3 regions of the Variovorax sp. P4_B10 genome follow, and region 2 is predicted to be linked to each of the others. Evidence: predicted binding sites of a transcription regulator. Region 2 holds the regulator's gene; each other region holds the start of a gene.
The links. The regulator sigma-54, encoded in region 2, starts transcription at its own class of promoters, with help from an activator protein. The targets are predictions, from matches to a motif close to TGGCANGNAANCTGCTTT.

Region 1 (3,273 bases), on a different contig from region 2:
CGATTTCCTTCTCGATCTTGATGCGGGCCTCGTCGAAGGCCTGCGTCCAGCCGCCGTCGTTCTTCGGGCCGAAGTAGAGCATCGCGATCTTCGGCTTGTCCTTGAGCGTGAAGCCGTCGGCCGCCATCGCGGGCAGCGCGAAGAACGCGCCGCCGGCTGCGAGCGTCAGGGCAAGGCCGAGGAAGCCGGTAGTGGGTGTGCGCAGCATGGAGCAACCTTTCGTGGGAAGCATGGGGAAGGACAGGAGGAAAAAGAGAGAGACGCCGCGCGCGTCACATCATGAAGTTGATGCGGAACACGTTGCCCTCGGGGTCGAGCAGCACGGACTGGTACCAGTTGTAGTAGGTGACGTAGGGCGGCTTCACGAGCGTGGCGCCGGCCTCCAGCGCGACGGGCACCATGCGGTCGACGTCGGCCTGGCTGTCGACGTCGATGTTCAGCAGGAACTTCACGCCGCGCGTGTCCGAATACTCGGCCAGGTGCAGCAGCTCGTAGGCATCGAGCGCGTTGAAGCCCAGGCTCGACTTGCCGGTGTCCAGGCCGCGAAAGATGGGCGAGCGGATCGCCTCGATCTCGGGGAAGCCGAATACGCGCTGGTAGAAGCCGCTGAGCGCGACCACGTCCTTGGCGAAGACGTTGACGTAGGAGAGGTGGGGCATGTCAGTTGCTCAGCTGATGTTCGGGGTGCGTGCACAGGACACCGGGTGCTCCCCTCCGCGAATGTCCCCCGCTTCGCTCCTCCTTTATTTCGCTGCGGGGAGCACCCGGTGCCCTGTGCACGAGGGCACGCTGCTGGCTTGCACCGATCAACGACCGCCCTGAATGCCCCACAACCCGACGAACAAAAAAGCAAGGTTTCATTTCAGGCCGTCGCCTTGGTGCCGCCGAAGGTCGTCTGCTTCACGAACTTCGAGGTCAGGTGGTCGCCCGACGAAATGGGTGCGTACTTCGGCGCCTCGCCCGGTGCAAGGCAGCTCGGCAGGCACTCGACCATCGCGTCGTAGTTCGGCTGGTGAAAGAACACCAGCGACTGGCGGCGGTTGGTGCTCGCCACCTCGAAGGGCGGGTTGACCACGCGGTGCAGCGTCGACACCCATTGGTCGTTGGTCCACTGCATCATCAGGTCGGCAATGTTGACGACCAAGCCGCCCTCGACCTGCGGCACATCGACCCACTGGCCCGCCTTGTTGAACACCTGCAGGCCCTTGTCGTCGGGCAGCACGATGGTGAGGCTGCCGTAGTCGCTGTGCGCGCCCGCGCGCAACTGACCTGGCAGCGGGGCTTCCCGCTGCGGCGGATAGCTCAGCACGCGGAACATGCTGATGTGCTCGTCGATCTTGTCGTCGAAGAAGGTTTCGGGCAGCGAGAGGCCGAGCGCGAAGATGCGCATCAGCGAACGCGAGAGATCGCTCATGGCCTCGAAGTAGTCCTCGTACGCTTCGCGAAAGCCCTCGATGGGTGGCCAGCTGTTGGGTTCGAAGTGCGGGCCGGCGGCCGGGCCGCGGTGGTAGTCGTCGTCGGGCACGTTGGAGGGACCGATCGAGAACGATTCCTTCAGGTCGCCCGGCGCCGCTTCCTCGAGGCTGTACGACAGGCCTTCTTCGCCGACCGCGCTGTAGCCGCGCACCGCGTCTTCGCGGGGGCGGTCGACCTTGCGCTTCTCGGCCAGCGGCATGTCGAAGAACTGGCGCGAGAGCGTCGCCACGCGCGAGACCCGTTCGGCCGGAATGCCGTGGTTGGTGATGACCAGGAAGCCGATGCTGCGGCAGGCCTCGTCGACTTTCTTCGCGACCTCCGCCTTGCCTTCGGCCGTGCCCGCGAAGTAGGGCGCGAGATCGATGATCGGTACGGACAGCAGGGTCATGGGTCGGTCCTCATGCTTGGCATGCCTTTCGCCATGCAACGTCTGTGCCAGTTGGACCAAATGGACAAATCGCATGTGTCGCGTCAGCATGGTGCGCGCCAAGGGGGCTTGAAGGCCGCCGTGGCGCAACGCGATGCACCGTGGCCTTACAGTGGTGCGCTGTTCAGAGAACCTGCAATCCGTACACAAAAGAGCGAGGGAAGATGCCGAAGACCAAGGCGCTGGCCGCAGCCAGCAGCAGCACCGACAAGAGCCCGGCGCGCAAGCGTGCGAAACCGGTCGTGCGCAGCGCGTCCGCCGTGAGCCGCAGGCTGCGCCAGATCGAGGACAAGCGCAGCGCCATCCTCGGTGCCGCGCTGGGACTGTTCTCCCGCTTCGGACTGCACGGCACGTCGATCGACCAGGTCGCTGCGCGCGCCGATGTGTCGAAGAGCAATCTGCTCTATTACTTCGCGAACAAGGAGGAGCTGTACGTCAACGTGCTGCGCGACCTGCTCGCGGTGTGGCTCGAACCGCTGCGCGGCTTCAGCGCGGAGCAGGACCCGAGCGAAGCCATCGGCGACTACATTCGCCGCAAGCTCGTGGTCTCGCGCGACCGGCCCGACGCCTCGCGGTTGTTCTGTCTTGAAATGATCCAGGGCGCGCCCCTGTTGCGCGACGAACTCGACCGCGAATTGCGCACGCTGGTGGAGCGCAAGTCGGAGGTGATTCGCGCCTGGGTCGAGGCCGGCAAGCTCGCGCCGGTCGACCCGCACCACCTGATCTTCGCGCTGTGGGCGATCACGCAGCACTACGCGGATTTCGGTGTGCAGGTGCACGCGCTGTCGGGCCACACGCTTGACGATGCGGCCTTCTTCGAGCAGACCGTGGAGAACGTGCAACGCATCGTGTTGCAGGGCATCACGCCGCGCTGAGGCGTCGATTCAATGCGGCGGAGCCGCGATCTCGTGGTATTTGCGGTCGAAGTAGATGAGGCTTTGCGCCGCGCCGCCGATGGCAATGGCGAGCGCCTCGCAGAACAGCACGTCGTGCGTGCCGGCGCTGGTGGCGTGCACCACGCGGCAGTCGAAGGACGCAGCCGCGTCGTCGAGCACCGGCGAACCGGTGGCCTTGCGGCTCCAGCGGCCGGCCGCGAAGCGTTCGTCCATCGGCGTCTTGCCGCCGAACAACCCCGAGAGCGCCTGGTGGCCCGCGGCCAGCACATTCACGCAGAGCACGCCGTTGGCGGTGAATGCGGGGTACACCGAGGCCGAGCGGTTCAGGCACACGAGCAGCATCGGCGGCTCGTCGGTCACGCTGCACACCGCCGAGGCGGTGAAGCCGGCGCGGCCCGCGGGGCCGTCGGTGGTGATGATGTTGACCGCCGCGCCCAGCCGCGCCATGGCATTGCGGTAGTCGGCCTTGGGCAG
Region 2 (3,273 bases):
CATGCGCCGGTTGACGCGGCTGAAGTCGAAGAGCGAGGCGGTGAAGCGCCGCAGCAGGCTGCCGCGCCCGGCCGGAAACGGATTGAAGAGGCGCAGCTCGACGTTCGGCGTGGCGGCCAGCCCGAGCAGCAGTTCGTCTTCGCCCGAGGTGTAGAGGTCGTCCATCAGCAGCCGCACGCGCACGCCGCGCTGCGCCGCATCGCGCAGGGTGCGCAGCAGGTAGCGGCCGGTCTCGTCGTTCTCGATCTGGTAGTACTGCACGTCGAGCGTGCGCTGGGCGCGGCGCGCGAGCTGGATGCGGGTGTCGAAGGCGAAGTCGCCGCCCGGCATCAGGCGGAAGCCGCTGAGGTCGGGGTCGGGCTGGGAGGCCAGCGCGATCTTGCCGAGGGCCGTGTCGGCCGAGACGGCGAGGGCCTTGGTGGGCGGGCGTGGCGCTTCGTCGGGCAGGGTGGCGCAGCCTGCGAACAGCAACGATGCCGCCACGACGAAGACCCAGTGCCCACAACACGACAGCAGGCGACGGATCATCGGCGGCTTTCTACAGTGCCTTGCGCAGGTTGGCGGGCGCGATGCGCAGGGCTTCGCGGTACTTGGCCACGGTGCGCCGCGCGCACTCGATGCCCTGCTCCTTCAGCATCTCGGAAATCTGGCTGTCGGACAGCGGTTTCTTGATGCTCTCGGAGCTCACGAACTGCTTGATCAGCGCGCGCACCGCGGTGCTCGACGCATTGCCGCCGGTCTCGGTGCCGAGCGCCGAGCCGAAGAAGTACTTGAGCTCGACCGTGCCGAACGGTGTGGACATGTACTTGGCCGTGGTCACGCGCGAGATGGTCGATTCGTGCAGGCCCAGCTCGTCGGCAATTTCGCGCAGCACCAGCGGCCGCATCGCGAGCTCGCCGTGCACGAAGTAGCTCTTCTGACGCTCGACGATCGCATTGCTCACGCGCAGGATGGTATCGAAGCGCTGCTGGATGTTCTTGATGAACCAGCGCGCCTCCTGCAGCCGCTGCGACAGCGCCTGGCTGCCCTCGCCCTTGTGCGACTTGAGCGCACCGGCGTAGATGTCGTGCACGCGCAGGCGCGGCATCACCTCGGGGTTGAGCATGACGCGGAACTTCACGTTCGTGCCGCGGCCGATCTTGGTGACGATCACGTCGGGAATCACGATGTTGCGCTCGACGTCGACGAAACGGCGGCCCGGCTTGGGCTCGAGGCGCGCAATGATCTGCAGCGCCGAGCGCACCAGCTCTTCGTTGGTGCGCGTCAGGGTGGCCAGGCGCTTGAAGTCGCGCCGCGCGAGCAGCTCCATCGGCTGCTTGCAGATGGCGATGGCGGTCTTGCGGACCAGCGCTGCCTCCTCGGCCTCGTCCTCGCTGGCCAGTGCGCGCAGCTGGATGCCGAGGCATTCGCCCAGGTCGCGCGCGCCGACGCCGACGGGCTCCAGGCTCTGCAGCAGGCCGAGCGCCATCTGGAAGTGGTGCACGAGTTCGTCGAACTGGTCGTTGTCGTCGCCCGCAAGGCCCGAGGCCAGCGCGGGCAGCGAGTCTTCGAGGTAGCCGTCGTCGTTGAGCGATTCGATCAGGAAGCGCAGCGCGGCGCTGTCGTTCTCGTTCAGGCGCAGGCTGAGCGCCTGGCGGTGCAGGAACGATTGCAGCGATTCCTGGCTGCGCGCGAGCTCGGTGGCGTCGGCACGTTCGTCGTCGCCGAGGTTGTTCTGGCGCGCAGGCGCATCGCTGCCCCACTCGCTGTCGTCGGGCGCCATGTCGACGGTGCCGTCGCCTTCCCAGTCGGGCTCGCGCTCGGTGGTGTCGGCAGTGGCGCCATCGGCGTCGCTGGTTGCCGCGGTGTCGGTGGAGGCGGTCGTCGCGCTGCTGGCCGGCGCCGAGGCGAATTCGCTCTCGCCGGCCTCCTCGCGCGGCACGGGTGTGTCGACGGCATCGAGCCCGAATTCCTCGCGCGCCGCTTCTTCCGCGGTGCGTTCGAGGAACGGGTTCTCGTCCAGCATCTGCTCGACCTCCTGGCTCAGTTCGAGCGTGGAGAGCTGGAGCAGCCGGATCGACTGCTGCAGCTGTGGCGTGAGCGCCAGATGCTGCGAGACGCGAAGGGACAGCCCTTGCTTCATGGAGAACGCGACCCTCCCTTACATCCGGAAGTGCTCGCCCAGGTACACCCTGCGTACTTCGGCGTTGTCGACGATCTCCGAGGGTGTGCCTTGTGCCAGCACATGCCCGTCGCTGATGATGAACGCGTGATCGCAGATGCCCAGCGTTTCACGCACGTTGTGGTCGGTGATGAGCACGCCGATGCCGCGCTCCTTCAGGAAACTGATGATCCGCTGGATCTCGATGACCGCGATCGGGTCGATACCGGCGAAAGGCTCGTCCAGCAGGATGAAGCGCGGCTGGGTGGCCAGCGCGCGCGCGATCTCGACGCGGCGGCGTTCGCCGCCCGAGAGCGCGAGCGCGGGCGAGTCGCGCAGGTGGTCGACCCGCAGGTCGGCCAGCAGCTCGGACAGGCGCTCTTCGATGTGCTTCTTGGAAAGCGCCACCACCTTGCCGCTTTCGTCGGGTTCGCGCTGCAGCTCGAGCACGGCCCGCACGTTCTCTTCGACCGTCAGCTTGCGGAAGATCGAGGCTTCCTGCGGCAGGTAGCTCAGGCCCATGCGCGCACGGCGATGGATCGGCATGTGGGCGATGGGCTCGCCGTCGATGGTGATCTCGCCGGCGTCGGCACGCACCAGCCCGACGATCATGTAGAACGAGGTGGTCTTGCCGGCGCCATTGGGGCCGAGCAAACCGACGACTTCGCCCTTCTGCACGTCGAGCGAGACGTCCTTGACGACCGTGCGGCTGCCATAGCTTTTCTGCAGGCCGCGTGCGACCAGGCGGCTGCCCGGGACGTTGTTGGCTTCCTGGATTCCGGCGGTTTCGATCACTTGTGCCCTTCTCCCTCTCCACTGAGCGTGGTGGTCGAGCGCAGGCCGGTGCCAGGCGCGGGTGTGGGGGCCGGGGCCGCGGCAGGTTTCGCGCCCGCCGGGGCGGAGGCGCCGGGCTTCGGTGCGGCGGCCGCCTTGGGGGTGAGGATGGTCCTGACGCGTCCGCCCGGATTCGCCGCGTTCACGGCGGTGTTCGGCGGCACGGTGGAGCCGTTGACCGTGTAGGTGTCGTTGCTCTGGTCGTAGACGATCAGTGCGCCGGTGCTTTCGTCGTTCGGCGTGGCGCCCAGCAGGCGGCGCATGACGGCATTGCGGATGAACTTGACGTTGTCGGCGCG
Region 3 (3,273 bases), on a different contig from region 2:
CTACGGCCGGGGCTTCTGGTCGCAGCAGTGGTTGGGCCTGAAACGCATGGTCGGCCGCGGCTGAGCGCCGGGCGGGCGATCCGAGGCGTTATCCTCGCAACCCACATGCGCCTGCTTCTCGACTCCTTCTGGCGCGCGGTCGCCTATTGCATGCTGCCGCGCGTGATCGTGCTGTCGCTGCTGCCGCTGGGCCTGATGGTGCTGCTGGCGGCGGGGTTCGGGTACTTCTATTGGGACGCCGCGGTGGCCTGGACGCGCGGCGCGCTCGACGCCTGGCCGCTGCTCTCCAGCTTCTGGGCCTGGATCGGGCGCCTTTTCTCCGGTGACGTCACCTCCGTGCTGGCGTCGATGGTGGTGGTGTTTGCCGCCACGCCGCTGATCGTGGTGGTGTCGCTGCTGGTCGTGGCGGGCCTCATGGCGCCGGCGCTGACCAAGCTCGTGGGCCAGCGCCGCTTTCCCTCGCTCGAGCAGAAGAAGGGGGCTTCCTTCATCGGCAGCGTGGCCCGCTCGCTCGGCGTCACCCTGCTGGCGCTGGTGGCACTCGTGGTCTCGATGCCGCTCTGGCTCATTCCGCCGCTGGTGCTGATCTTGCCGCCGCTGATCTGGGGCTGGCTCACCTACCGCGTGATGAGCTTCGACGCGCTGGCGGAGCACGCCAGCCCCGAAGAGCGGGCGGCGCTGCTGCGTGCGCACCGGCTGCCTCTGCTGTGCATCGGCGTGCTGTGCGGCTACCTCGGCGCCGCGCCGAGCATCGTCTGGGCCTCCGGCCTGCTGTTTGCCGCCGCCTTCTTCGTGCTGGTGCCGATCGCCATCTGGATCTATACACTGGTCTTCGCCTTTTCGGCGCTCTGGTTCGCGCACTATTGCCTCGATGCACTGGCTCTGCTGCGCGCGCAGCGTGCCGCCGCATTGGCTTCGGCCGAAAGCGGCGCACCGGCCCTCGAGGCCGCAAAAGCCAACCAGGCCGCTCTTTCTCAATGGGGTTCACCATGACACGCGCATTCGGTCTCATCGTCGTCGGCGACGAGATCCTCTCCGGCAAGCGCGCCGACAAGCACATGCCCAAGGTCATCGAGCTGCTCGCCGCGCGCGGCCTGCAGCTGGGCTGGGCCGAGTACGTCGGCGACGTGCCCACGCGCATCACGGCCGCGCTCGAGCGCGCTTTTGCCTCGGGCGACATCGTGTTCTCGACCGGCGGCATCGGCGCCACGCCCGACGATCACACCCGCCAGTGCGCCGCACAGGCGCTGCGCGTGCCGCTGGCGCTGCACCCCGAGGCCGAACTGCTGATCCGCGAGCGCATGCAGGACACGGCGCGCGAGCAGGGCATCGTCTACGAGCCCGATCGGCCCGACAACATCCACCGCCTCAACATGGGTGTGTTCCCGCAGGGCGCGTCGATCATCCGCAACCCGTACAACAAGATTCCGGGCTTCAGCGTCGATCACGTGCATTTCGTCCCGGGCTTCCCGGTCATGGCCTGGCCGATGATCGAATCGGTGCTCGACAGCCGCTACGCCGATCTCTTCGCCCGCAACGCCATCGCCGAGAAGTCGGTGATCGTTTTCGGTGCAATGGAAGCCACGCTCACGCCCCTGATGCAGGCCATCGAGGAGACGCACGCCGGCGTCAAGGTGTTCAGCCTGCCCAGCGTCGATCACCCCCAATACGGCCGTCACATCGAGTTGGGCGTCAAAGGCGACCCGGACCGGCTCGATGCCGCCTATACCCAGCTGATCGAAGGGTTGCACACCTTTGATGCCAAGCTTGGCCCAGAATTGGTGCGTTAATGTCGATTGCACCAAGTTGGTGATTTTCCGTCTGTTTTTGGGGGTTGCACCCGTCACCAAAGCCTCATTCCTTGAGGCGACAATGGCACAGAAACTGCATCCTTCGTTCCCGTATTCCTAACCACCATCCAACTCAGGAGAAACTGATGGCAAAGACCGTCGCCGATGTACTCAAGCTCGTCAAGGAAAACGAGGTCAAGTTCATCGACTTCCGCTTCACCGACACCCGTGGCAAAGAGCAGCACGTGACCGTGCCGGTCTCGGCTTTCGATGAAGACAAATTCACCTCGGGCCACGCGTTCGACGGTTCGTCCATCGCTGGCTGGAAGGGGATCGAAGCTTCGGACATGCAGCTCATGCCCGACCCGAACACCGCCAACATCGATCCCTTCTTCGAAGAAACGACGCTGATCCTGACCTGCGACGTGATCGACCCCGCCGACGGCAAGGCCTACGAGCGCGATCCGCGTTCGCTCGCCAAGCGCGCAGAAGCCTACATGAAGGCTTCGGGCCTGGGCGACACCGCCTTCTTCGGTCCGGAACCCGAATTCTTCGTGTTCGACGGCGTCCGCTGGAAGAACGACATGTCGGGCTGCTTCGTGAAGATCGATTCCGAAGAAGCCTCGTGGAACACCGACAAGGAATACGAGCACGGCAACACCGGCCACCGTCCTGCAGTCAAGGGTGGCTACTTCCCGGTTCCCCCGGTCGACAGCTTCCAGGACATGCGCTCGGAAATGTGCCTGGTGCTCGAATCGCTCGGCATCCCGGTCGAAGTGCATCACCATGAAGTGGCCAACGCCGGCCAGATGGAACTCGGCACCAAGTTCAGCACGCTGGTCCAGCGCGCCGACTGGGTCCAGCTGCAGAAGTACGTGATCCACAACGTGGCCCACGCCTACGGCAAGACCGCCACCTTCATGCCCAAGCCCATCGTCGGCGACAACGGCTCCGGCATGCACGTGCACCAGTCGGTCTGGAAGGACGGCAAGAACCTGTTCGCCGGCGACGGCTACGCAGGCCTGTCGGACTTCGCGCTGCACTACATCGGCGGCATCATCAAGCACGCCCGTGCCCTGAACGCCATCACGAACCCCGGCACCAACAGCTACAAGCGCCTGGTGCCCGGCTTCGAAGCCCCGGTGAAGCTGGCCTACTCGGCCAAGAACCGCTCGGCCTCGATCCGCATCCCGTTCGTGGCCAACCCGAAGGGCCGCCGCGTCGAAGCGCGCTTCCCCGATCCGCTGATGAACCCGTACCTCGGCTTCGCAGCGCTCCTGATGGCCGGCCTCGACGGCGTGGAAAACAAGATCCACCCGGGCGAAGCCGCCAGCAAGGACCTGTACCACCTGCCGCCGGAAGAAGACGCGCTGATCCCGACCGTGTGCCACAGCCTCGACCAGGCGCTGGAATACCTCGACAAGGACCGTGCGTTCCTGACCAAGGGTGGCGTGTTCACCGATGCCTACATCGACGCGTACAT

Region 1: the regulator sigma-54 is predicted to act here: its motif matches at 1,897-1,914, upstream of AC1DXX_RS08830 (isopenicillin N synthase family dioxygenase).
Region 3: the regulator sigma-54 is predicted to act here: its motif matches at 1,874-1,891, upstream of glnA (type I glutamate--ammonia ligase).

Annotation. Positions count from the first base shown of each region.
Region 1 is NZ_JBFUHN010000013.1:17,422-20,694, forward strand. It holds gene AC1DXX_RS08820 (BMP family ABC transporter substrate-binding protein) at 1-208, opposite strand, end outside; gene AC1DXX_RS08825 (VOC family protein) at 273-659, opposite strand; gene AC1DXX_RS08830 (isopenicillin N synthase family dioxygenase) at 863-1,864, opposite strand; gene rutR (HTH-type transcriptional regulator RutR) at 2,068-2,778, shown strand; gene rutF (NADH-dependent FMN reductase RutF) at 2,788-3,273, opposite strand, start outside.
Region 2 is NZ_JBFUHN010000016.1:32,728-36,000, reverse strand. It holds gene AC1DXX_RS10350 (phospholipase D family protein) at 1-528, opposite strand, end outside; gene rpoN (RNA polymerase factor sigma-54) at 539-2,122, opposite strand; gene lptB (LPS export ABC transporter ATP-binding protein) at 2,141-2,935, opposite strand; gene lptA (lipopolysaccharide transport periplasmic protein LptA) at 2,932-3,273, opposite strand, start outside.
Region 3 is NZ_JBFUHN010000097.1:7,531-10,803, reverse strand. It holds gene AC1DXX_RS29530 (sterol desaturase family protein) at 1-64, shown strand, start outside; gene AC1DXX_RS29525 (EI24 domain-containing protein) at 106-993, shown strand; gene AC1DXX_RS29520 (competence/damage-inducible protein A) at 990-1,790, shown strand; gene glnA (type I glutamate--ammonia ligase) at 1,937-3,273, shown strand, end outside.